4 regions of the Mesorhizobium sp. NPDC059054 genome follow, and region 3 is predicted to be linked to each of the others. Evidence: predicted binding sites of a transcription regulator. Region 3 holds the regulator's gene; each other region holds the start of a gene.

Region 1 (5,363 bases), 260 kb from region 3:
GGCGCGGTCGGCAAGATCGGCCTGCAACGCTACCCATTCCGGTGGAAAGGCCGAGACAATCGCGACACGCGGTTTGTCGTCGAGCCGTTCCGCTGCCGGGACGGCAGCGGAAAACATGACGAGGAACAGCAGACCGAAAGCCATCACGCGTGCGATAGCGCTCATGCTTCAGGCTCCTTCGCCGGGATAGCACTTTTTAGAGGCATTGGCCGGGAGGACCCGGTTCTCAACGGTCAGAACGGGATTTCGTCATCCAGTTCGCGCGATCCGCCACCGCCGCCGCCACGATTGCCGTTTCCGCCGCCGGAACCGCCGCCCGAGCTGCGGCCACCACCGAAATCGCTAGGGCCGGATTGGCCGAAGCTGTCGCGGTTGCCACCGGAATAACCGACCTGGCCGCCTTCGCCCTGCCCGCGTGCATCGAGCATCTGCAACTCGCCACGGAACTTCTGCAGCACGACTTCGGTCGTGTAACGCTCCTGGCCACTCTGGTCCTGCCATTTGCGGGTCTGCAGTTGCCCCTCGACATAAACCTTCATGCCCTTCTTCAGATATTGCTCAGCCACCTTGGCGAGCTGGTCGTTGAAGATGACGACATTGTGCCACTCGGTCTTTTCCTTGCGCTCGCCCGAATTCTTGTCGCGCCAGGTTTCCGATGTAGCGATGCGGATGTTGACGACCGGATCGCCCGAGTTCAGCCGACGGGTTTCGGGATCCGCACCCAGATTGCCCACCAAAATGACCTTGTTGACGCTACCAGCCATCACACTTCTCCGCGCTCATCCGAAACCAGAATTCTCGCCGCACCATATAGGCTGAGGGACCTGCCCGCCTCCACGGACACGCCTTTCCCACAAGGTTTTTGTTCTATCTATGTTCTAGTTCTTAACGCGGTGCTTTGTCAAGGAATGGCGGCAAATGAACGGATACGGGCCTATTTCCAATCCTTGTGCGGAACGGCCCTTGCCAAATAGATAAGTATTCACTTATGCTTTTAACATGATCGAATCCGAAATCTTCAGGGCCCTGGCAGACCCCACCCGGCGCGCGCTGTTCGAGCGGCTTGCGGCCGGCGAGCTGACCGTCTCCGAACTGCGCGCCGGCACACCGGTTTCGCAACCGGCGGTCTCGCAACATCTTGCCGTGCTGCGTGGCGCCGGGCTGGTGAGCGAGCGCCGCGTTGGACGCAACGCCTTTTACCGCGCTGACCCGGAGGGGCTGTCGCCACTTCTCGGGTGGATCGAACGTTACCGCGCCTTCTGGCCTGACCGCATCGAAAGGCTGAAGACCGTGCTGAAGGAGATGGATCAATGACCCGCGAACCCCATGAAGACATCGTTGTCGAATGCGATCTGCCCGAGGCGCCGGAAAAGGTTTGGCGCGCGCTCACCGAGCCGGAAATCGTCGCGGCCTGGCTGATGCCGAACGACATCAAGGCCGAAACTGGGCATCGTTTTTCGCTCGGCACCGAAGGCGGTATCGATTGCACGGTGCTGGAAGCGGAGCCTGGCCGCCTGCTGCGCTATTCCTGGCATGAACGGGACACCGGATCCAAAGGGACAAGCGGCTTCGACAGCGTCGTCACCTTCGAACTGGCGCGTACTGCCAATGGCGGGACGCACCTGCGCGTCGTGCATGACAGCTTCATCGCAGCGACAACAGCCACCTGCAGCATTTCCGGTGCCAATTGCAGTGTCGCCATCAATGCCCCCAGGCCCAACAGGACCCTCACCTCAGCCAACGCGCCGCAATGGCGCATGGCCGCCTGAATCAGAAGGAACCGATACGATGTCCGGTGTTGCCAACCTTGTGCCCATGGTGATCGAGCAGTCGAGCCGCGGCGAACGCTCCTTCGACATTTTCTCCCGGCTGCTGCGCGAACGCATCATCTTCGTCAACGGCCAGATCGAAGACAACATGGCCGCCATCATCTGCGCGCAGTTGCTGACGCTCGAAGCGGACAATCCGGAAAAAGAAGTATCGCTCTACATCAATTCGCCGGGCGGCGTCGTGAGTTCCGGCTTCGCCATCTACGACACGATGCGTTACATCTCCTGCCCGGTTTCGACGGTGTGCATGGGCTTTGCCGCCTCGATGGGCTCGTTCCTGCTGATGGCTGGCGACCCTGGCCGGCGCATCGCGCTACCCAACAGCAAGGTCGTGCTGCACCAGCCGCTCGGCGGCTTCCAGGGCCAGGCATCGGACATCCAGCGTCACGCAGAGGCCATCCTGAAAACCAAGCGGCAGATGATCGAACTCTACGCACAGCATTGCGGCCGCACGATCGAGGAGGTCGAGAACACGCTCGACCGCGACCACTTCATGAGCGCCGAGGACGCCAAGGCCTGGGGACTGGTCGACCATGTCTACGACACGCGCAAACGAGCCACAGCCGCATGAGCTTCGGGTTTTCTGACAGCATGGGAGACAGCCGACACTGGCCGTGTCGATCGAACATGCCTATGTTGCAACCATGAACTTCATGGCTGCCTTTATCCGTACGAATTTCGCTGCTCTCGCAATTCTCGCCCTCTCGGCCCCGATTGCGCTTGCAGGAGAAGCGACCAGACAGACGGCAAAGCCCCTTCCCGGGGTCAATGGCGGCTACAGCATCGTCAAACCGGCTGCCCCGCAGCCGGAACCTGACGATTATGATCCGGCCACCGGCCGCCAATTCAAGGTTGGCGACATGGACGTGCGCATTTCCGGTTCGGTGATCGTGGATGTCGGTGCCGGCGACATTCCTGCGCCGCGACGCTGAACGCATTCAGGCACGATGTCCGCTTCAAAGCGCTGGAGATTTCTTGCACGTCTGAAGGGGTGCACGGCGCTCCAAACGGGTCGGATGACGGTCCCTGTCGGCTCAAAATAACAGCCCCGCCGCTGCCCATGGCATGCGGACGGGGCTTTTGAGGGTTTTACCCAGGTCTACCGGGAGCGTTTTACCGGCTTTGGGTTTCGGGTGCTTCGCGGCTCGCAGCCGACGACCCGACTAGTGGTCTCTGATTGTAGGGGATCGGCAGGTCACGGTTTGCGCAGAAAAGCACTGCCTTCCTGACACCTATGCCTGCCGCGGCTCCAACGACAGGTGGAGCCCGAAGGGACTGTCCGGTGGGGTCATGCCTCGCTCCTTCTGCTGGTTGCTCTTGCCGTCTTCCCGAACTCTCACTCGTTTGGTCTGCGGCGCCTCGCAGACCGCCTTCCGGCACGAGGATCGCCACAGGGCGATCGGTTCAGGCGACGAACCGACCTTGCGCCTTCGCTTCCGCAGCGTCAACCGGCGACCCATCGATTACAAAAATTGTGATCGGAACGATCCGGAACGTCACGTTCTGCTGACATCGCCTTGTCAGGAGCACGTTCGGCCTTTGTTCTTTTTTGCTTGCTCGCTCGCGCGAAAGGCGGTTAAACGCTGCAATTGGCCGGAGTCTCTCGATCTTGCGGCGAAAATACCCCATATGAGCGGATGGCGGCAGGGTTCGCCGATCCGAGACATTGCAAAGCTGAGGCGGCGGAGCGGCATGGCCGACCATAAGTACATTTCCATTCGCGGCGCGCGCGAGCACAATCTGAAGAATGTCGATCTGGATCTGCCGCGAGACAGCCTCGTCGTCATGACCGGCCTGTCCGGCTCGGGCAAATCGTCACTTGCCTTCGACACAATCTATGCGGAAGGGCAGCGCCGCTACGTCGAAAGCCTTTCTGCCTATGCCCGCCAGTTCCTGGAGATGATGCAAAAGCCGGACGTCGACCAGATCGACGGTCTGTCGCCCGCCATCTCGATCGAGCAGAAGACCACGTCCCGCAATCCGCGTTCGACGGTCGGCACCGTCACCGAAATCTATGACTATATGCGCCTGCTGTTCGCGCGCGTCGGTGTGCCGTATTCGCCGGCCACCGGCCTGCCGATCGAGAGCCAGACCGTCTCGCAGATGGTCGACCGCGTTCTGGCACTGGAGGAAGGCACCCGCCTTTATATCACGGCACCGATGGTGCGCGGCCGCAAGGGTGAGTACAAGAAGGAGCTGCTGGAGCTTCAGAAGAAGGGCTTCCAGCGCGTCAAGGTCGACGGCACCTTCTACGAGATCGCCGACGTGCCGGCGCTCGACAAGAAGTACAAGCACGACATCGACGTCGTCGTCGACCGCATCGTCGTGCGTGCCGACCTGGCTACACGTCTGGCCGATTCCATGGAAACGGCGCTGAAACTGGCCGAAGGGCTCGCGGTCGCGGAATTCGCCGACAAACCATTGCCCGCGGCAGCGACGGCAGAAGAATCCGCCTACAAATCGAAGAACGAGACACACGAACGCATCCTGTTTTCGGAAAAGTTCGCCTGCCCGGTTTCCGGTTTCACCATCCCGGAAATCGAGCCGCGGCTGTTCTCTTTCAACAACCCGTTCGGTGCCTGTCCGACCTGTGACGGCCTCGGCAGCCAGCGCGCCATCGACGAAAACCTCGTCGTGCCGGACGACAACATTACCTTGCGCGACGGTGCGGTGGCACCGTGGGCGAAATCCACCTCGCCCTATTATTCGCAGACGCTGGAAGCGCTGGGCAAGGTCTATGACTTCAAATTGGGCGACAAGTTCAAGGATCTTAAGGACGATGCCCGGCAGGCCATCCTGCGCGGCACCGGCGAGCGCGAGATCACCTTCAACTATGACGACGGCCTGCGCTCCTACAAGACCACCAAGACGTTCGAGGGCGTGATCCCCAATCTCGAGCGGCGCTGGAAGGAAACGGAATCGGCCTGGATGCGCGAGGAGATCGAGCGCTTCATGTCGGCCACGCCCTGCCCCGCTTGCGGTGGCTACCGCCTCAAGCCCGAAGCGCTGGCGGTCAAGATCGCAGGCAAGCACATCGGCGAAGTGACGGAGTTGTCGATCCGCAAGGCCGATGCCTGGTTCACCGAATTGCCGGCGCAGCTCAACGAGAAGCAGACTGAAATCGCCGTACGGGTGCTCAAGGAGATCCGCGAACGGCTGCGTTTCCTCAACGATGTCGGTCTCGACTATCTGACGCTGTCGCGCAATTCCGGCACGCTGTCGGGCGGCGAAAGCCAGCGTATCCGCCTCGCTTCGCAGATCGGCTCCGGCCTCACCGGCGTGCTCTACGTGCTGGACGAGCCGTCGATCGGCCTGCACCAGCGCGATAACGCGCGTCTGATCGAAACGCTGAAGCATCTGCGCGACATCGGCAATACGGTGATTGTCGTCGAACACGACGAGGACGCCATCCTCACCGCCGACTATGTCGTCGACATCGGCCCGGCGGCCGGCATCCATGGCGGGCAGATCATCGCCCAGGGCACGCCGCGCGAGATCATGGCCAACCCCAATTCGATCACCGGCAAATATCTG
Region 2 (5,363 bases), on a different contig from region 3:
TCGAGCAGCGTCGCGCCTTTTTCCGTCTCGGGGCGCAGATTGGCCTGGGTGAGCATGCGGCACAGATGCCCCCAGCCCTCACGATCCTGCGGATAGGCAAGGATGTCGGGAGTACCATCACTGAAAACCAGCCGGCAGCCGGGATGATAGTCTATGCCTTCGACCTTCGATTGCTGCCAGGCCCGCACGACACCGGCGACCGTGTTGCGGTCGGCCAGGCCGATTGCCGAAAAACCATAGAGCTTCGCGGCAACCATCAATTCCTCGGGGCGGGAGGCGCCGCGCAGGAAGGAAAAGTTCGACTGCACCCCGAATTCGGCATAGGGCGGGTGGGCAATCAGGCTCATGCAAACACTCCATGCATGAACCAGCGCGGGGGCGGTTTCGAAGCGTCGTAAAAGCCCTGGCGATAAAGCCAGTAGCGGCGGCCGTCGGTGTCTTCGATGCGAAAATAGTCGCGTGTCGGTTCTTCCTGGCGCCACCATTCCGCTGCGATGCGTTCCGGCCCTTCCACCTTGGCGACACGGTGGAGCGCTCGCCGCCAACGGAATTGCAGCGGAGGGCCATCCGGAATTTCCGAAGCAGGAACTTCGACGGGTTCAGGCACCTGAAACAGCCGGATCGGACGTTCCGGCTGGAAGGGCACGGCGGAGGGCAACTCTTTTGGTATGGCCGGCTTCCTGGGAGGTGAAACCCGCCGCGGCGTATCTTCCCAATAGGGGATGATTGCGACGGCGCGTTCCGGCAGATGGCTTTCAACAGCGACCGGCTTCAGCACGGCACCATCGCCCAAGCGCGCACGGATGCGATCGGCGAACAAAGCAAGGTTCTCCTCGCCATCCTCGACCTCATCGGCAAGGTCGGCCTGGTGCATGTCGAAAGGAGCGGTCGCCAGTATGGCGAGGCGAACCAGATCGAAGCCGTAGCCGGCGTCGAAATCCTCGGCGATCGCCGTCAGCTTCTCCTGGAACAATCTCAAGATGAGCCGAGGCTCGCGCATAGACCGCGACGTGCCGACGACAAGGCGACTGACCACGCCATCGACCCGGAAGAGCAGGAGGGCAACCGCCCTTGCCCCTTCGCCTCGCCGCTCGAGATCGGTCTTCAATGCCGTTGCAAGCAGAAACACCAAACGTTCGATGTCATCGATCAGGATGACGGGTTCAGCGAGGTGGCGCTCGACCGAAAGCGGGGCGACAGGCAATCGCGGCGAGACGGCTTCATCCTGCCGCCCGAGCGCCTGGTCGATGCGCAGCAGCAAGGCAACGCCGAAACGGCGCACCAATGGCGCGCGCGGTGCTGCCAGAACAGCGCCAACCGTGCGCAAGCCGACGCTCTCCAGACTGCTGCGTATTTCCGGTTCAAGGCGCAGTGCCGCAAGCGGCAGCGGGGCGAGAAGAGCTTCTTCCTCCCCTAATTCGACAATGCAGCGGTCGCGAAACCTGGCGGCAGCCCAGGCTGCCCCCGCGGTCGAGGCGATCCCGGCACGAACGTCGAATCCCTGGTGGAAGAAACGGGCCAGAATTTCGTCCAGCATGGCGTGTTCACCGCCGAACAGATGCGTGCAGCCGGTGATGTCGAGGAACAGACCGTCGATGCCATCGAGCGCAACCAGCGGCGTGTAGCGATCACACCAGTCGGCCAGGCTGTCGAGCAGACGCAAATCGGCCTGCGGATCGGCTTCGACAATATCGATCGACGGATGCATGGCGCGCGCATCGGCAATGCCCATGCCGGGTTTCAGGCGCAGCGCCTCTGCCCGTTCGTCAAGCGCGGCGATGCGCTGGGCGTTGCGGTCGCGATGGCTGATCACCAGCGGGCGATGGCCGGGGGGACGGGAACGCCAGGACCGGCCGTGACGCTGCCGCAGGATCCGTTCCGCTGGAAGATAGGGGAACCACAGCGACATGATCCTTTGCTCGCTTCTGAATGTCCCATGGCCGCTGGTGGATTGCGCCCGCGTGCCTTCGATCCAGGAATGTGCGTTCATCGGGGTTCCACTCCAGTGTGAATTGTCCAGGCTGTGTCGCGCGGCTCTTGCCGATGGTGACGGCGATGCCCGGGCGACCGATCGTGCCGTCCAGGGGGCCGGCCATGGTGTTGCGCGGCGTTGCCGGTGCCGGTGCGACGAGGAGACGGACGGGTGCCGCTGTCGGCTCGGCAAGCGCTGCCTGCCGCAGCAGGAAGACCGGCCGCCCCGCCATCTGTGCGCGACGATGCAGTCGGCGCGTGGCGGTCAGGTCGAGCCGTTCGGGATTGCCGCGCAGTTCCAGCACGACGGCGGAAAGCGCGGTCAAGCCTGCTCCCTCCTCGGCGATCCACAGGGCATCGGTGGTTTTCGGCGCTTCGGCGTAAAGCAGGCTTTCGGGCGCGATACCGAAACCGGCCTCGAGCCCGCGCGCGTAAGGAAAACCAGCTTCCCGAAAGATCTCGGTGGTGCCGACCCACAGAATGGGCGCCGGCGTTTCCGTTTTTTTCAGCAGCAGACAGGCGAGAGCCAGCGCAAAGCCAGCGACGGTGCCGGCATCGCGGGTCTCGGCACCGTGGAGTTCGGTCAGGGCAGCCTTGGGCAGTCCGCCATTCAAGGCAGCGTCGAAGTGATCCGCGCCGGTGGCGAGCAAGCCATGGCTTTCAGCCACGCCGCTGCGGCGCACCAGCATGCGGTCTGCGTCGGAGCCACTGCCAGCCGGCGCTTCGAGGCGTTCCGACAGCGTTCCTTCAATCTTCGCGATCTGGCGGCGCAAGGCAAAAACAGTGTCTCGCGCCACGGCGTCCATCGCCATGTCGGTCAGCGTCCAGTCAATTTGTTCCTGTTATGTTCTTATAGATTCCAGAGGGTGAGATGAGAGTCAAGCGGACTCATGGAGAATTTATTCCTCTCCTGTCAGGGCAAAATACCGTCGATCGGATCGTTATTTGCCGATCTTGCCGCAACAGCCTATATGCCGGGGTCAAAGGACAAAGAATGGCCCGCATCTACAAGACCCGCACCTGGCACAACGAGCTTTCTCCCTCCCTTGATGAGCTCGAGCTGCTGGCGCTGGAAGCCTACGCCCATCTGTCGGAGGAGTTCCGCAAGCTGACGGGCGAGATCGTCGTCCAGGTAGCCGAGTTTCCGACCGATGAGATCATGGACGATCTGTCGCTGGAAACGCCCTTCGACCTGCTCGGCCTGTTCGAGGGGCGCGGCATCGCCGAACGTTGGAATCCAGCGACCGGCGAGGGGCCGAACCGCATCACGCTCTACCGCCGCGCCATCCTCGACTACTGGGCCGAGAACGAAGAGACACTGGGCGACATCGTCACCCATGTGCTGATCCACGAGATCGGCCATCATTTCGGCCTCTCCGACGATGACATGGAGCGTATCGAGGCGTCGGCGGAATAGGCTCTTGCAAATAGGAATTGAGAGCAATTCCAGCAAAAGTGTGCAGCGGTTTTGCGTCCGGAATTGCGTAAAACAAAGAGTTAGAGCGTTTCCGCGATCCGGAGAAAAGCGGAAATGCTCTAGGACGACGGCTACTACCAGTCGCTCAATTTGGTTTCGCCGGGCACGTATTCCTGGCCGTCGACATCCTTCACCACGGCCTGGCCGCAGCGCATGACCTTTTCCTTTTTGTCATAGGCATAGGTCGGCGAGCCATAGAGGTGCCAGCCCTTGTTCAGCGCCGCTGTCACCTTGTGGCAGAAGGTGGCGTCATCGACGGCGGTGAGGAAGCGAAAGAGGCGCATGGTCCTGTCCTTAAAGCTGTTGCTCGATCATGCGCCGATGCTGGCGGCTTTCGCCAGCAATTTCTCAGCCTGGACCAGGTGGAGACGCTCCACCATCCTGCCTTCCAGCGCAATGACACCCTTGCCGACGTTTTCCGGCTTGGCAAAGGCGGTGACAATGGCCTTGGCCTCCGCCAAAGCCTGATCCGAAGGGGTGAAAGCAGCATTGGCAGCCTCGACCTGCGACGGATGGATCAGCGTCTTGCCGTCGAAACCCATGCCGGCGGAATCGGCGCATTCGCGGGCGAAACCGTCCAAGTTGCGGAAATCGTTGAAGACACCGTCGAGCAGGGCGATGCCGCCGGCACGCGCGGCCAACACCATCTGCATCAGCCACGGCACCAGATAGCGCCGGTCCGCAGTGGCCTGAACGCCGGTCTCCTTGATCAGGTCATTGGTGCCGGCAACCAGGCAGGCGAGCCGCGAAGCGGGGTCGCGGCCGAGTTCGGCGATGGCGGCGATGTTGATCAGCGCCTTGGGCGTCTCGATCATCGCCCACAGCTTCACTTCGTCGGGTGCGTCGGCCTCGTCGAGCGCGTCGCCGGCTTCCAGGATGTCGCGCGGCGTATCGATCTTGGGCAGCAGGATGCCGTCCGGCTGGCAAGCGAGCGCCGCGGTAAGATCCTCCGGGCCGCCTTCGCCTCCGAAGCGGTTGATGCGCACCACCATTTCGCAGCGCGGGCGATTGGCGAAGATCGCGCCGAGCCTGTCGCGCGCCGAGGCTTTTTCGCCGGAGGCGACGGCATCTTCCAGGTCGATGATGACAGCGTCGCAGGCAAGTGTCGCGATCTTGGCCAGCGCCCGCTCGTTGGCGGCAGGAATGTAGAGGACGGAACGGCGCGGGCGATAGGGATTTTCAGCCATCTGGTCTTCTTGCCCGCCAAAGCTGGCCCTTGCAAGGGCTTGCAGTGGGGTGGCTGAAGCTGGTTAGAGAGTGAATAGTGAAATAGTGAATAGCGAATAGTGCCGGTTAGGGCACCGTTTGGCCCTCTACCCACTACTCACTATTGACTACTCGCTCATCCAATCCGGAACGGACTTCATGGCGCAATACGACATCGTGATCATCGGCGGGGCCATTGTTGGCGCCTCGGTCGCCTACTATCTGCGCGAGGAAGGCTTCACTGGCTCCATCGCACTGGTCGAGCGCGATCCGCAATTCGCCCATGCTGCAACGACGCTGTCCTGTGCCTCCATCCGCCAGCAGTTCTCCATCCCGGAAAACATCCGTCTGTCGCAGTTCACGCTGAAATTGTTCCGGCGGCTGAAGGAAGAATTCGGCGAGGATGCCGATATCGGCTTCCGCGAAGGCGGCTATCTGATCCTGGCCGGCGAGAACGGCCTGCCGATCCTGAAGGCCAATCACGACGTGCAGGTGGCCGAGGGCGCCGATATCGTGCTGGAGGACGCCGAGGCGCTGACCCGCCGTTTCGCCTGGTTGTCGGCGGAAGGCATCACCGCCGGTGCCTATGGCCGCTCCGGCGAGGGCTGGTTCGATGCGCACGCCTATCTGCAGCTGTTTCGCAAGGCGTTGCGCACCAAGTCGGTCGACCTGATCACCGCTTCCGTCACCGCCATTGCCCGCCAGGGCG
Region 3 (5,363 bases):
GCAGTGTGTCGAAAAACACCTTGGTCAGCGCCGCATCGTCCATGCCGCGCATGTGGACACCGTTCAGCGCCTCGAGCTTGGCGAAGTCGAAGCGGGCGGCGCCCTTGTTGACGTCGATGATGTCGAACCAAGACACCATTTGGTCGATCGACATGACTTCGTCGTCGCCGTGGCTCCAGCCAAGGCGGGCCAGATAGTTGAGCAGTGCCTCTGGCAAATAGCCCATTGCGCGATAGGCCTCGACGCCGAGCGCGCCATGGCGCTTGGACAGCTTGGCGCCATCGGCGCCGTGGATCAGCGGGATATGCGCCATCTTTGGCACATCCCAGCCCATGGCGCGGTAGATCGTTGTCTGGCGTGCGGCATTCGTCAGATGGTCGTCGCCTCGGATGATATGAGTGACGCCCATGTCGTGATCGTCGACGACGACAGCGTGCATGTAGGTCGCTACACCGTCCGAGCGCAGGATGATGAAATCGTCGAGATCTTTGTTGGGAAAGCGCACCTCGCCCTGTACGAGATCGTCAACGACGGTCTCGCCCTCGCGTGGCACCTTGATGCGGATTGCACCTGCCACGCCCTTCGGCGCCTCGGTGGTATCGCGGTCGCGCCAATGGCCATTGTAGCGCGGTGGCAATCCTTGTGCGCGAGCGGCTTCCCGCATCGCGTCCAGCTCCGCGGGCGTCTCGTAGGCGTAATAGGCCTTGCCCAGCCGTACCAGTTCTTCGGCGACCTCGCGGTGGCGCGCGGCGCGCTGGAATTGCGAGACGGCCTCGCCGTCCCAGTTAAGGCCGAGCCAGGTCAATCCATCGAGGATAGCGGTGGTCGCTGCCTCGGTCGAACGTTCGCGGTCCGTGTCTTCGATGCGCAGGAGCATCTTGCCGTTGGTGTGCTTGGCATAAAGCCAGTTGAACAGCGCTGTGCGCGCACCACCGATGTGCAGGAAACCGGTAGGCGAAGGGGCGAAACGGGTGACGACCTGATCGGACATGGAACTCTCTGGGAGAAGCGCCAGAAGCGCGGACTTTCGTTGTTTGGGCGTTCATGTAGCATAGGAGGTCAGGGGCGCAAGGGGCAGGCCCGATGGCTGGAGCGGAGAGGGATGGGCGAGAGGCCATTGATGCTGAACACGGCATCAATGAGCGTCTTTTGTTTGCTTCCAAAAAGGGTGACAGCGGCGATGCCGCAGCCGCATCCACGGACACTCCGACGATCGGAGGGCAGTCGGCGCTCGATGACCTGTTTTCTGCTCGCCAGCGTCTTCGTTCTGACACGCAAGCCGGGCGTTCCGACGAACCATCATGGCTCGAGGTCTGCCGGCGACGCCTGACAAAACTGGTCGGCAGAGACCCGCGTGGTCTCTTCGCCAAGGCGGTCGCTTTGGAACTCGATCGTGGCGTCGCCTTCCTGTTTGTGCCTGTTTTCCTGGCGGCCGGAGCGACGGTCTACTTCTCACTCGATCGGGAGCCAGCCCTCCCGCAGTTGGTTGCCGGCGGCCTGGTTCTTGCCGTCATTGCGCTGTTTTCACGCCGCCGTCTCGGCGTGCATCTCGCAGCGATGGCTGTACTTTTCTTCGTACTCGGCATTCTTGCCGCCAAGATCGAGACGTGGCGCATGCCCGGCAATATGTTGGGTGCACAGGTATCAACCAGGGTGACGGGGCGGGTGATCTCGGTCGAGCCGATGGCGAGCGGGCGCACACGGCTGACGCTTGACGTCATCGCCACCGAGCGGCCCAAGCTGCGATATCAGCCAGAGCGCGTGCGGCTTTCGGCGCTGGGAATGCCGGCCGACATCCGCGCCGGATCGATCGTATCCGGTTACGCCCGCTTGATGCCGCCGGCCGGCCCGGTGCGACCTGGTGGCTACGACTTCTCCTTCGAAAGCTATTTCGACGGCATCGGCGCGACCGGCTTCTTCATGGGCAAGCCGAAGCTCGCATCAGATGGGGAGAGCATTGCGCCGCTCACCACACGGCTGTCGGTCGCGGTCGAACGCGCGCGCGAGGTGATCGCCGATCGCATTCGCGCCTCGATCGGTGGATCGGAGGGCGAGATCGCGGCAGCGCTGATCGTCGGTGTGCGCGCCGGCATTCCAGATTCCGTCAACGAAGCGATGCGAAGGACGGGCATCTATCACATCATCTCGATCTCCGGCCTGCACATGGCAATGGTGGCCGGAGCTATTCTGCTGCTGCTGCGCGGCACATTTGCTCTGTTCCCCGATTTTTCGACACGTCGACCGGTCAAGAAATACGCCGCTTTCGCGGCCCTCTGTTCGATTGCGGCGTATCTGGCGATCTCGGGTGTGGTGGTGGCGGCCGAGCGCAGCTTCATCATGCTGGCGGTCATGCTGATTGCGGTGTTGTTCGACCGAGCGGCGCTGTCGATGCGCAATCTTGCAATCTCGGCGGTGATCGTGATCCTGACCGCACCGCATGAGGTGGTTGGTCCATCTTTCCAAATGTCGTTTGCGGCGACCGCTGCACTGATTGGTGCTTACGCGGCTTGGACAGAGCGCCGTAGCGCAATGCCCACTGCTCCGCCGCCGGTGCGCTCGTTTGCTGGGATACTCGTGCACAAGTCGCTGATTGCGGTAGGCGGCATGGCGGCGACCTCGATCGTTGCTGGGCTGGCAACGGCACTCTTCGCGGTCTGGCATTTCCAGCGTGTCTCGCCCCTCAGCCTGTTCGCCAATCTGGCCGTAATGCCGGTGGTTTCGCTCATCATGCTGGCCGCTGTTTTCAGCGCATTTGCCATGCCGTTCGGCGCCGACTGGCCGTTTCTCTATGTGATGGGCAAGGGACTAACGGTGATGATGGCGATCGCCGAATGGATTTCCATCCGCTCCCCCGTCGACGGAGTAGGGCTCGTCTCGACCCAGTCAGTGCTCTTCGTCACCGCAGCGCTCGCCATCGGCGCGATGACCACGACATGGTTGCGCTGGCTGGCGCTGCCTTTTGCGCTCGCTGGTATGCTGACGATGAGCAATGTCGAAACGCCCGACGTGCTGATCTCCGAGGATGCGCGTCTCGTCGCGCTGCCGATCGGCGACGATGAGGTCGCCGTCAGCCGAGCGCGGCCCAATGTTTTCACGCTGGACAATTGGCGTCGCGCACTCAATGTGGAGACGACGGTCTTGCCGGAGGATGTTTCGGCTGACGTTGAAATGACCGTTGAAAATGTGCTCGACATGCCTTTCGGCACACCCTTCCTATGTGCACGGCGCCTGTGTTTCGCGCGCCATCCGTCGGGTGCGGTCGTGGTGATGACTGCATATGCCGATGCAGCGAAATCGGCTTGTGGGGTCGCCTCACTCATTGTCATCGACGATGCCACCGCATCCGACCCCTGCAACGACCCGGCGATCTTGGTGGTTACCAAGAAGGATCTCGCCCGCACCGGCAGTGCGGCGGTACGATTTGATGTTTCTGCTGATAAACCGGCTAATATCCTGTTTGCGCTCGAGAGCACAAATCGACCCTGGCATGCACAGCGCATGTTCACCCGCGAGGCGAGGGGGCTGCCACCGCTTCCTAAAAAAGCGTTCAAATCCAAACGTCGGGATGATCAGCTTCACCCGGCTGCAGAACCTGCCACAATTCCTGATGTGCGGCCGGCTAAGTGACTGCGAAATTAGGCCGTTCACTCAATAGCGGCGGATCAACCCAACCAGCTTGCCTTGTACTTTGACCCGGTCCGGGCCGAAGATGCGGGTCTCATAGGCTGGATTGGCGGCCTCCAGCGCGATCGAGGCACCCTTGCGACGGAATCGCTTGAGTGTCGCTTCTTCCTCGTCGACGAGCGCCACGACGATTTCGCCAGGATTGGCCGTATTGGCATTGCGGATGATGACCGTGTCGCCGTCGAAAATACCGGCCTCGATCATGGAGTCGCCTTTGACTTCCAATGCATAGTGCTCCCCCCCCGCAATCATATCGGGCGGCACGGAGATCGAATGGGTGCGGTGCTGGATCGCGTCGATCGGTACGCCGGCGGCGATGCGGCCCATGACTGGGATGGAAACGGAAGCCGTGGCATCGTCGTCATTGCCTGGGGCCTGCAGGCGTTGCGGTTCCTTCGGTGCAGGCCGCCCCAGACTGCCCTGGATGACAGCGGGCGAAAATTTCCGAGCCGCATTGAGGCCGGGCGCGATCGAATCGGGAAGCCTCAACACTTCCAGTGCACGCGCCCGGTTTGGCAGCCGGCGAATAAAGCCGCGCTCTTCCAGAGCGGTTATGAGGCGGTGGATGCCGGACTTCGAGGCAAGATCCAGCGCTTCCTTCATCTCGTCGAAGGAAGGCGGAATTCCGCTTTCCTTCAGCCGTTCATGGATGAAGAGCAAAAGCTCATGTTGCTTGCGTGTCAGCATAGCCACCCTCCGTGGAACGGAACCAGAATCAGAAAAACAAATCCAGAACAAACACTATCTGTTCCATTTGTGTTCCGCAACCTTTTAAAGTTTAATGAATTTGTTGACGCTTTGTTCAGTGTAACGGCTGGTGCGGCTACCCGTCTGTTTCGAAAAGTCCTGCCGAGGGGTCAATTCTCACATTTCCGGAATGTGCCAAAGCTTGCGCCTCGTGAGGCGTGCGTCCCGACGTCACTCGTGTGGATCGCCGCATCGAAGCCTTCTTCAACGCCTCTGGAATACCCTTGCCAGGAGCACTGACGGCGAAACCGTCGTCAACGTCGAGGCAGGGCGCCGGCAATATCGATGAGTTCTTTTCCGATCCGGTGTTCGTGGAGAAATTCCGTAAGCTGGATGCCATCTCGAAAAGTGAGTTCCATACCTTTCCTTGTGGTTCGGCACAAAGTTGCCGCAACAAGACCTTAATTCATTAGGAACGGGGCCGTTGACGTCCGCATTCCTCCTTCGGGCAATCGTGCTTGAAAGGAGAGAACGATGAAACCGCTTCTTCCGATATATGCCGTTTGCGCAGTCCTCGCAGGCGCTGCTGCCAGCCACGCACAGGATACCGTGGTGGTCCCGGCACAACGGCCAGGTACAGTGGTGATCCAGCCGGAGCAGAAGACCGTCATCCGCGAGTATGTTCGTAAGAACCCCGTGGCTTCGATCAATGTGCTCGGGTTGGAGCTCAATCTGGGCTCGAGAGTACCGGAGACGGTAACCCTGCATGAAGTTCCCGATACACGATATCGTTACACCGTCATCGACAACAGGGCGGTTCTTGTGGATCCGGAAACCTATGAAATCGTTGAGGTCTTGAACTGATCCGATGGTTGAAGCCCTGGCTGCCGAGAGACAGCCGGGGCTTTGCTATCTGCCTTCTTCTCAGATCAGCGCAGCATCAGCACCTGGCACGTGGAGCCGGCTTCGGCCTTGGGTGCATGTGGCGGGCG
Region 4 (5,363 bases), on a different contig from region 3:
CGCTTGCAAGACCGGCTCATTCCAAGGAATTGGCCCAGGCGGGTTTTGCATTCCAACGGCTACGCCGCAATGGGCTTTTATGCCCTCAATCCTCGTCGCGCAGGCGATCCGTTTGCCGCCTCTCCTTCTTGGTCGGGCGGCCGCTGCCGGTGTCGCGCAGTGGCACGATCGCATCCGGCAGCGTTTCCTGCCTGGTCGTCGGCACCGGCGACATATCCTCATAGAGCGCGCGCGCTTCTTCAGAAGGGCCACGCCTGATACCTGGCGCCAGCACTTTCCAGACGAGGATTCGTCCATCGAGCGTGATGGTCAGAACATCTCCGATCTTGACCAGATCGGATGCCTGCGCTGCTTTGTCGCGGTTGATGCGCACCCGCCCGGCAATCGCCAGTTTCGCAGCCAGGGACCGCGATTTCACCGCACGCGCGAAGAACAGCCACTTGTCGATGCGCTGGCGACCTTCGGCGGCCATTGGCTCAACAGCCAATGCGGCGCGCCGAAAGACGCAAGCGGGCCATCTACTTCTTCAACTGGTCGCGCAGTGCGGCCAGCTTGGCAAAAGGCGAGTCTGGATCGAAGCGTGCCGGCCGTTCCTCGCGCGGCTTTCCTTGGAAGGAGGGCTTGCCACCCTTGCCTTCCGGCCTGCGGCCGTCTTGCTTTGCCTTCCAGTCCGGACGGCCGTCGCGGCGGTCCTGACGCTCGCCATGCGGCTTGTCGCCGGGACGGTCCTGCCGCCCGCCTTCGCCGTTGGCGCGACCCTTGAAGCGATCGCGCGAAAAGCGCTCCCGGTTGTTGCCTTGATCGGCGCCTTCGCGATCGGAACGTTGGCGATTGTTTTCGCCAGACGCCTGAGCATTGCGGCCGCCACGATGGTGACGATTGTCGCGGCGATGGTCGAAACGTGCCTGCCGCCACAGCAGGATCGGTTTCGGCTCTTCCGCCTCTGCCTTGGCCGCCTCGCCGCTCGGTTCAGTACTTTCGCTTGCGACAGCTTCGGCCTGCTCGGTTTCGACGGCAGCCGGCTCGATCGCCTCGGCTTCGCCGGCAGCATCCGCAGTTGCTGCAGCTTCTTCAGTCTCGTCGGTAGCGTCGGCCACTTCAACGGCCTCAGCCGTCTCAGCATCTTCGACACTATCAGCCTCGGCGGCTTCCACGGCGACAGCTTCGACTTCCGACGTTTCGGCTCTCGGCTCGGAAACCGGCGCGGCGTCGGCCGTGACAGGCTCGTCAACGGCCTCTGCGGCAGCGGCTTCGACCGTCTGCTCGGTCACCTTTGCAGCGGCATCAGCTGCGGCCTTCGCTTTCGCGACCTCGCGGGCGACTTGATCGAGTTGCTCCAGCTTGGCCTTGACGTCCGCCGCCGGCTTCGGCTCGGCGCGGTAGCCGAGGCCTTTCAGGATCTCTTCCATGTCGTCGGCTGTGGCGCCGAGGATCGACATCATCGGCGGCGTCACCATGAAGGCCTGACCGTCATAGGCACCATCCGGACGAATGCCCAGGCCAGGCTTCCAGTTGGTCGCCGGACGAATGAGGTCGGCCAGTCGCTCCAGGATGTCGACGCGCACCGCGCGGCGACCAAGATTGCGATAGCCGGCCAGCCGGTAGAACGCCTTGTCGTAGGTCGGATCGATCACGATCGAGGTGCGGCCTGAGGCCAGCGCATGAACCACGTCGCCGAAGCCCGGTTTGTCCTTGCCATCGTTCTTCAGCGCCCACAAAAGCGTCACCAGGCCAGCCGGCGCCGGCTTGATCAGCGATGGCACGAAGACATGGTAGGCGCCGAAACGCACACCCAGACGCCGCAGCGCCGCACGACCTTCCTGGTCGAGGCTGCGCATCTCTTCTGCGATATCGCGCCTGTTGATGAGGCCGAAATGCTCGACAAGCTGGAAAGCGATGCCACGGGCGATGCCCGTCAACTGTTCGGCATTCTTCATGTCGACCAGTGGCTTCAAAAGCAGCTCGACCTGGAAATTGACAAAACGTTCGGCGCGCGCCGCCACTTTGTCACGCGCCGGGCCGGTCAGCTGTTCGTCGGCAAGCAGCACCAGCCGCGGCTTCAGCGTGTCTTCGCCGGCGACCAGCGTGCCGATCGGCGCGCCGATCCAACGCAGCACGCCATCGGAGCCCAAGGCGATGTCGTTGTTGCCGGACGCAGCGAAGCGCTCGGCACGGGCTTCGAACTCCGAGGCCAGCGCCTTCTGGGCGGCCGAGCGCACGGCCTTGGCGTCTTCTCCGCCGGCGCCCTGGTCTGCCGTGAAGCGGAACCCTTGCAATTCGCCGACATGATGGCCCTCGACGAGGACGGTTCCGGTAGGACTGATTTCGGCTTCAGGCATGGTATTTTCTCTAAGGCGCCGCATGAGGACGGAAGTCCTGCGATCAACGAAGCGTTTCGTCAACCGCTCATGTAACGCGTCCGACAATCTGTCTTCGATTTCCCGTGTCTTTTCTTGCCAGTGTGTCGGATCGGCAAGCCAACCTGGACGATTGGATACAAAAGTCCACGTGCGGATCTGTGCGATGCGATGCGAAAGCGTGTCGATATCGCCCTCGGTCGTGTCGGCGCGACGCACCTGTTCGGCCATGTAGGTCTCGTCGACATGGCCGCGCCTGGCAAGGTCCATATAGATGGAGGCGATGAGGTCAGCGTGCTGGGCGGGTGCGATCTTGCGATAATCCGGCAAGGCACAGGCTTCCCAAAGCAGGGCCACCCGCTCGCGGTTGGCGGCAAGCGTGCGGATTTCGCCATCCTTCGAAAGGAACTCCAGCGCCTGCGCATCGACGGCCGGCAATGCCCGGGTCAATCCTTCCACCGGCGCGTTGGTCTCGATCGAACGCTTCAACGCGTCGAGGTTGGAGAAATCAAAGGTGGCAGTGCGCCATTGCAGAACCTTCACCGGCTCGAAGTCATGGCTTTCGATCTTCTGGACGAGATCGTCGTCGAGTGGATCGACCTGACCGGTAACGCCGAAAGTGCCGTCGCGCAGGTGCCGGCCGGCGCGGCCGGCGATCTGGCCGAGCTCGGCGGCGGTCAAATTGCGATATTGGTAGCCGTCGAACTTCCTGTTCTGGGCAAAGGCGACGTGGTCGACGTCGAGATTCAAACCCATGCCGATGGCGTCGGTCGCAATCAGATAATCGACATCGCCGGATTGATAGAGTGCCACCTGTGCATTGCGGGTGCGGGGCGACAGCGCACCGAGCACGACGGCAGCGCCGCCCTGCTGGCGGCGGATCAGTTCGGCGATCCCGTAGACCTCATCTGCCGAGAAGGCGACAATGGCAGAGCGCCGCGGCAAACGGGTGAGCTTCTTGGAACCGGCATAGGCAAGATGCGACAGGCGAGGCCTGGTCACCACCGACACGCCCTTCAGGAGCTTCTGCAGGATGCCCTGCATGGTGGCGGCCCCCAGAAGCAGCGTCTCCTGTCTGCCGCGCAGGTTGAGGATGCGGTCGGTGAAGATATGGCCGCGCTCGAGATCGCCGGCCAACTGCACTTCGTCGATGGCAACGAACGCGGCATCGGTTTCGCGCGGCAGTGCCTCGACGGTATGGACGGAGTATCTTGCGCCGGCGGGTTGGATCTTCTCCTCGCCGGTGACCAGCGCGACCTTGTGGGCGCCGACCTTTTCGCACAACCGGGCGTAGACCTCGCGCGCCAGAAGGCGCAGCGGCAAGCCGATGACGCCGCTCTCATGCGCGATCATTCTTTCGATGGCGAGATGCGTCTTGCCGGTGTTGGTCGGGCCAAGCACGGCCGTGACGTCGCGGCCTGAGAGGATCAGCGGTTCGGTTGGTTTGGGATGGATATTCATCGGCCCGGAAAGAAGACCTTTTCCCGTCATCGGCGCCGCCCTGCCCGGCGACAGCGCACACATAGGCATTCAGGCGCCGGAGCGAAAGGATAATGTTCATGGAAGCGTCGCACGCGATCACCCCGATCAGCCTTTTGCACCGTCGAATTAACGCTCGGAACGAGTCTGGAACGAATCAGCGACGAATCGCTGACTCTTCGCGATTCACGGTTCGTTCACGGCTATATATGGACAAGACATCCCCGAGTCGCACCACATGCTGAATCGACTAACTGCCTCGACCACCCATGGAACGAAACCACCGTTAACGTTTGCCGGCAATCGACACTCCATTGATTGCCGGCTAACGGCGATCACTCCTCAACCTGCTGAAATCATTGTGCTTTCTTAACATGAATTAACCACTTTCATGGCTTGAGCGGCGATTTCCGTTAACGATCCGACCAAAGCCGGAACGAATCGGCGACGAATCGGCGATCGCGGAAGTTTCCCGGTTTGTTCACCCCAACATCTTGTGTTGTCCACAGCTTGTCCACCGACGATCCACTGCCTCGCGGAGTGTTTGTTCGTCTCGTATCGATCAGCCGTTAACCTTTGCGTGCCGTATCGGCACAACCAGCCGGAGCGTTGGCGGCCATCCGCCCCCCCGTCAGGAGACCTCTTCGTCAGGCAGAAGGAGGGCGGCTGTAGCCTTCGCAAAAATAAAAACGGGCCGCGAGCGGCCCGTTTTGCGGTAAGGCAAGATCGCTCACGCGAAATACTGCCCGCCATTGGCCGTGATGGTGGAGCCGGTGATGAAGCCCGCTTCCTCCGAAGCCAGGAATACCACACAGCGCGCGATCTCTTCCGGCTCGCCGAGGCGGCCGACCGGGATCTGCGGGATGATGCGCTCGTTGAGCACCTTTTCATCGATCGCCTTCACCATCTCGGTGGCGATATAGCCGGGGCAGATCACGTTGACTGTGATGCCTGCGCGCGCTCCCTCCTGGGCGAGCGCCTTCGTGAAGCCGATGTCGCCGGCTTTGGAAGCCGAATAGTTGGCCTGGCCGGCCTGGCCCTTCTGCCCGTTGATGGAGGAAATGGTGATGATGCGGCCGAACTTGCGGTCGCGCATGCCGCTCCACAGCGGATGCGACATGTTGAAGACGCCGGACAGGTTGGTGTCGATCACCTCTTTCCATTGCTGCGGCGTCATCTTGTGGAACATTGCATCGCGGGTGATGCCGGCGTTGTTGACCAGCACTGAAACCGGGCCGAGATCGGCTTCCACCTTGCCGACGCCGGCCGCGCAGGCCTCGTAGTCGGCAACCGACCATTTGTAGGTCTTGATCCCCGTTTCCGCCGTGAACTTCGCTGCTGCCTCGTCATTGCCGGCATAGTTCGCGGCAACGCTGTAGCCGGCATTCTTCAAACCGATCGAGATTGCGGCACCGATACCGCGTGACCCACCTGTGACGAGTGCGACTTTACTCATGCGTTTCCCCTTTGCTGCATCTTCGTTGAGCGATCCGTAATGGCGGATCTTTTGAATCCGACTCTTATGAA

The links. The regulator LexA, encoded in region 3, represses DNA repair genes until DNA is damaged. The targets are predictions, from matches to a motif close to TGTTCNNNNTGTGTTCNG.
Region 1: a site for LexA is predicted at 3,359-3,376, ahead of uvrA (excinuclease ABC subunit UvrA). Genes of this name have one in related genera too.
Region 2: a site for LexA is predicted at 2,806-2,823, ahead of ACFWXH_RS20740 (ImuA family protein). Genes of this name have one in related genera too.
Region 4: a site for LexA is predicted at 3,974-3,991, ahead of ACFWXH_RS18575 (helicase-related protein). Genes of this name have one in related genera too.

What each region holds. Positions count from the first base shown of each region.
Region 1 is NZ_JBHYHV010000002.1:887,798-893,160, reverse strand. Features, by position in the region: gene ACFWXH_RS12020 (5'-methylthioadenosine/S-adenosylhomocysteine nucleosidase) at 1-165, opposite strand, end outside; gene ssb (single-stranded DNA-binding protein) at 234-764, opposite strand; gene ACFWXH_RS12010 (ArsR/SmtB family transcription factor) at 1,000-1,314, shown strand; gene ACFWXH_RS12005 (SRPBCC domain-containing protein) at 1,311-1,769, shown strand; gene ACFWXH_RS12000 (ATP-dependent Clp protease proteolytic subunit) at 1,789-2,400, shown strand; gene ACFWXH_RS11995 (hypothetical protein) at 2,444-2,761, shown strand; gene uvrA (excinuclease ABC subunit UvrA) at 3,522-5,363, shown strand, end outside.
Region 2 is NZ_JBHYHV010000004.1:704,265-709,627, reverse strand. Features, by position in the region: gene ACFWXH_RS20750 (error-prone DNA polymerase) at 1-347, opposite strand, end outside; gene ACFWXH_RS20745 (DNA polymerase Y family protein) at 344-1,813, opposite strand; gene ACFWXH_RS20740 (ImuA family protein) at 1,767-2,783, opposite strand; gene ACFWXH_RS20735 (metallopeptidase family protein) at 2,966-3,388, shown strand; gene ACFWXH_RS20730 (DUF1737 domain-containing protein) at 3,523-3,732, opposite strand; gene ACFWXH_RS20725 (HpcH/HpaI aldolase/citrate lyase family protein) at 3,760-4,635, opposite strand; gene ACFWXH_RS20720 (NAD(P)/FAD-dependent oxidoreductase) at 4,814-5,363, shown strand, end outside.
Region 3 is NZ_JBHYHV010000002.1:1,146,861-1,152,223, forward strand. Features, by position in the region: gene gltX (glutamate--tRNA ligase) at 1-991, opposite strand, end outside; gene ACFWXH_RS13345 (ComEC/Rec2 family competence protein) at 1,084-3,627, shown strand; gene lexA (transcriptional repressor LexA) at 3,649-4,371, opposite strand; partial or broken gene ACFWXH_RS13355 (hypothetical protein) at 4,643-4,844, shown strand; gene ACFWXH_RS13360 (DUF1236 domain-containing protein) at 4,906-5,235, shown strand; gene glp (gephyrin-like molybdotransferase Glp) at 5,301-5,363, opposite strand, start outside.
Region 4 is NZ_JBHYHV010000004.1:272,740-278,102, forward strand. Features, by position in the region: gene ACFWXH_RS18570 (RNA-binding S4 domain-containing protein) at 86-472, opposite strand; gene ACFWXH_RS18575 (helicase-related protein) at 519-3,818, opposite strand; gene phbB (acetoacetyl-CoA reductase) at 4,567-5,292, opposite strand.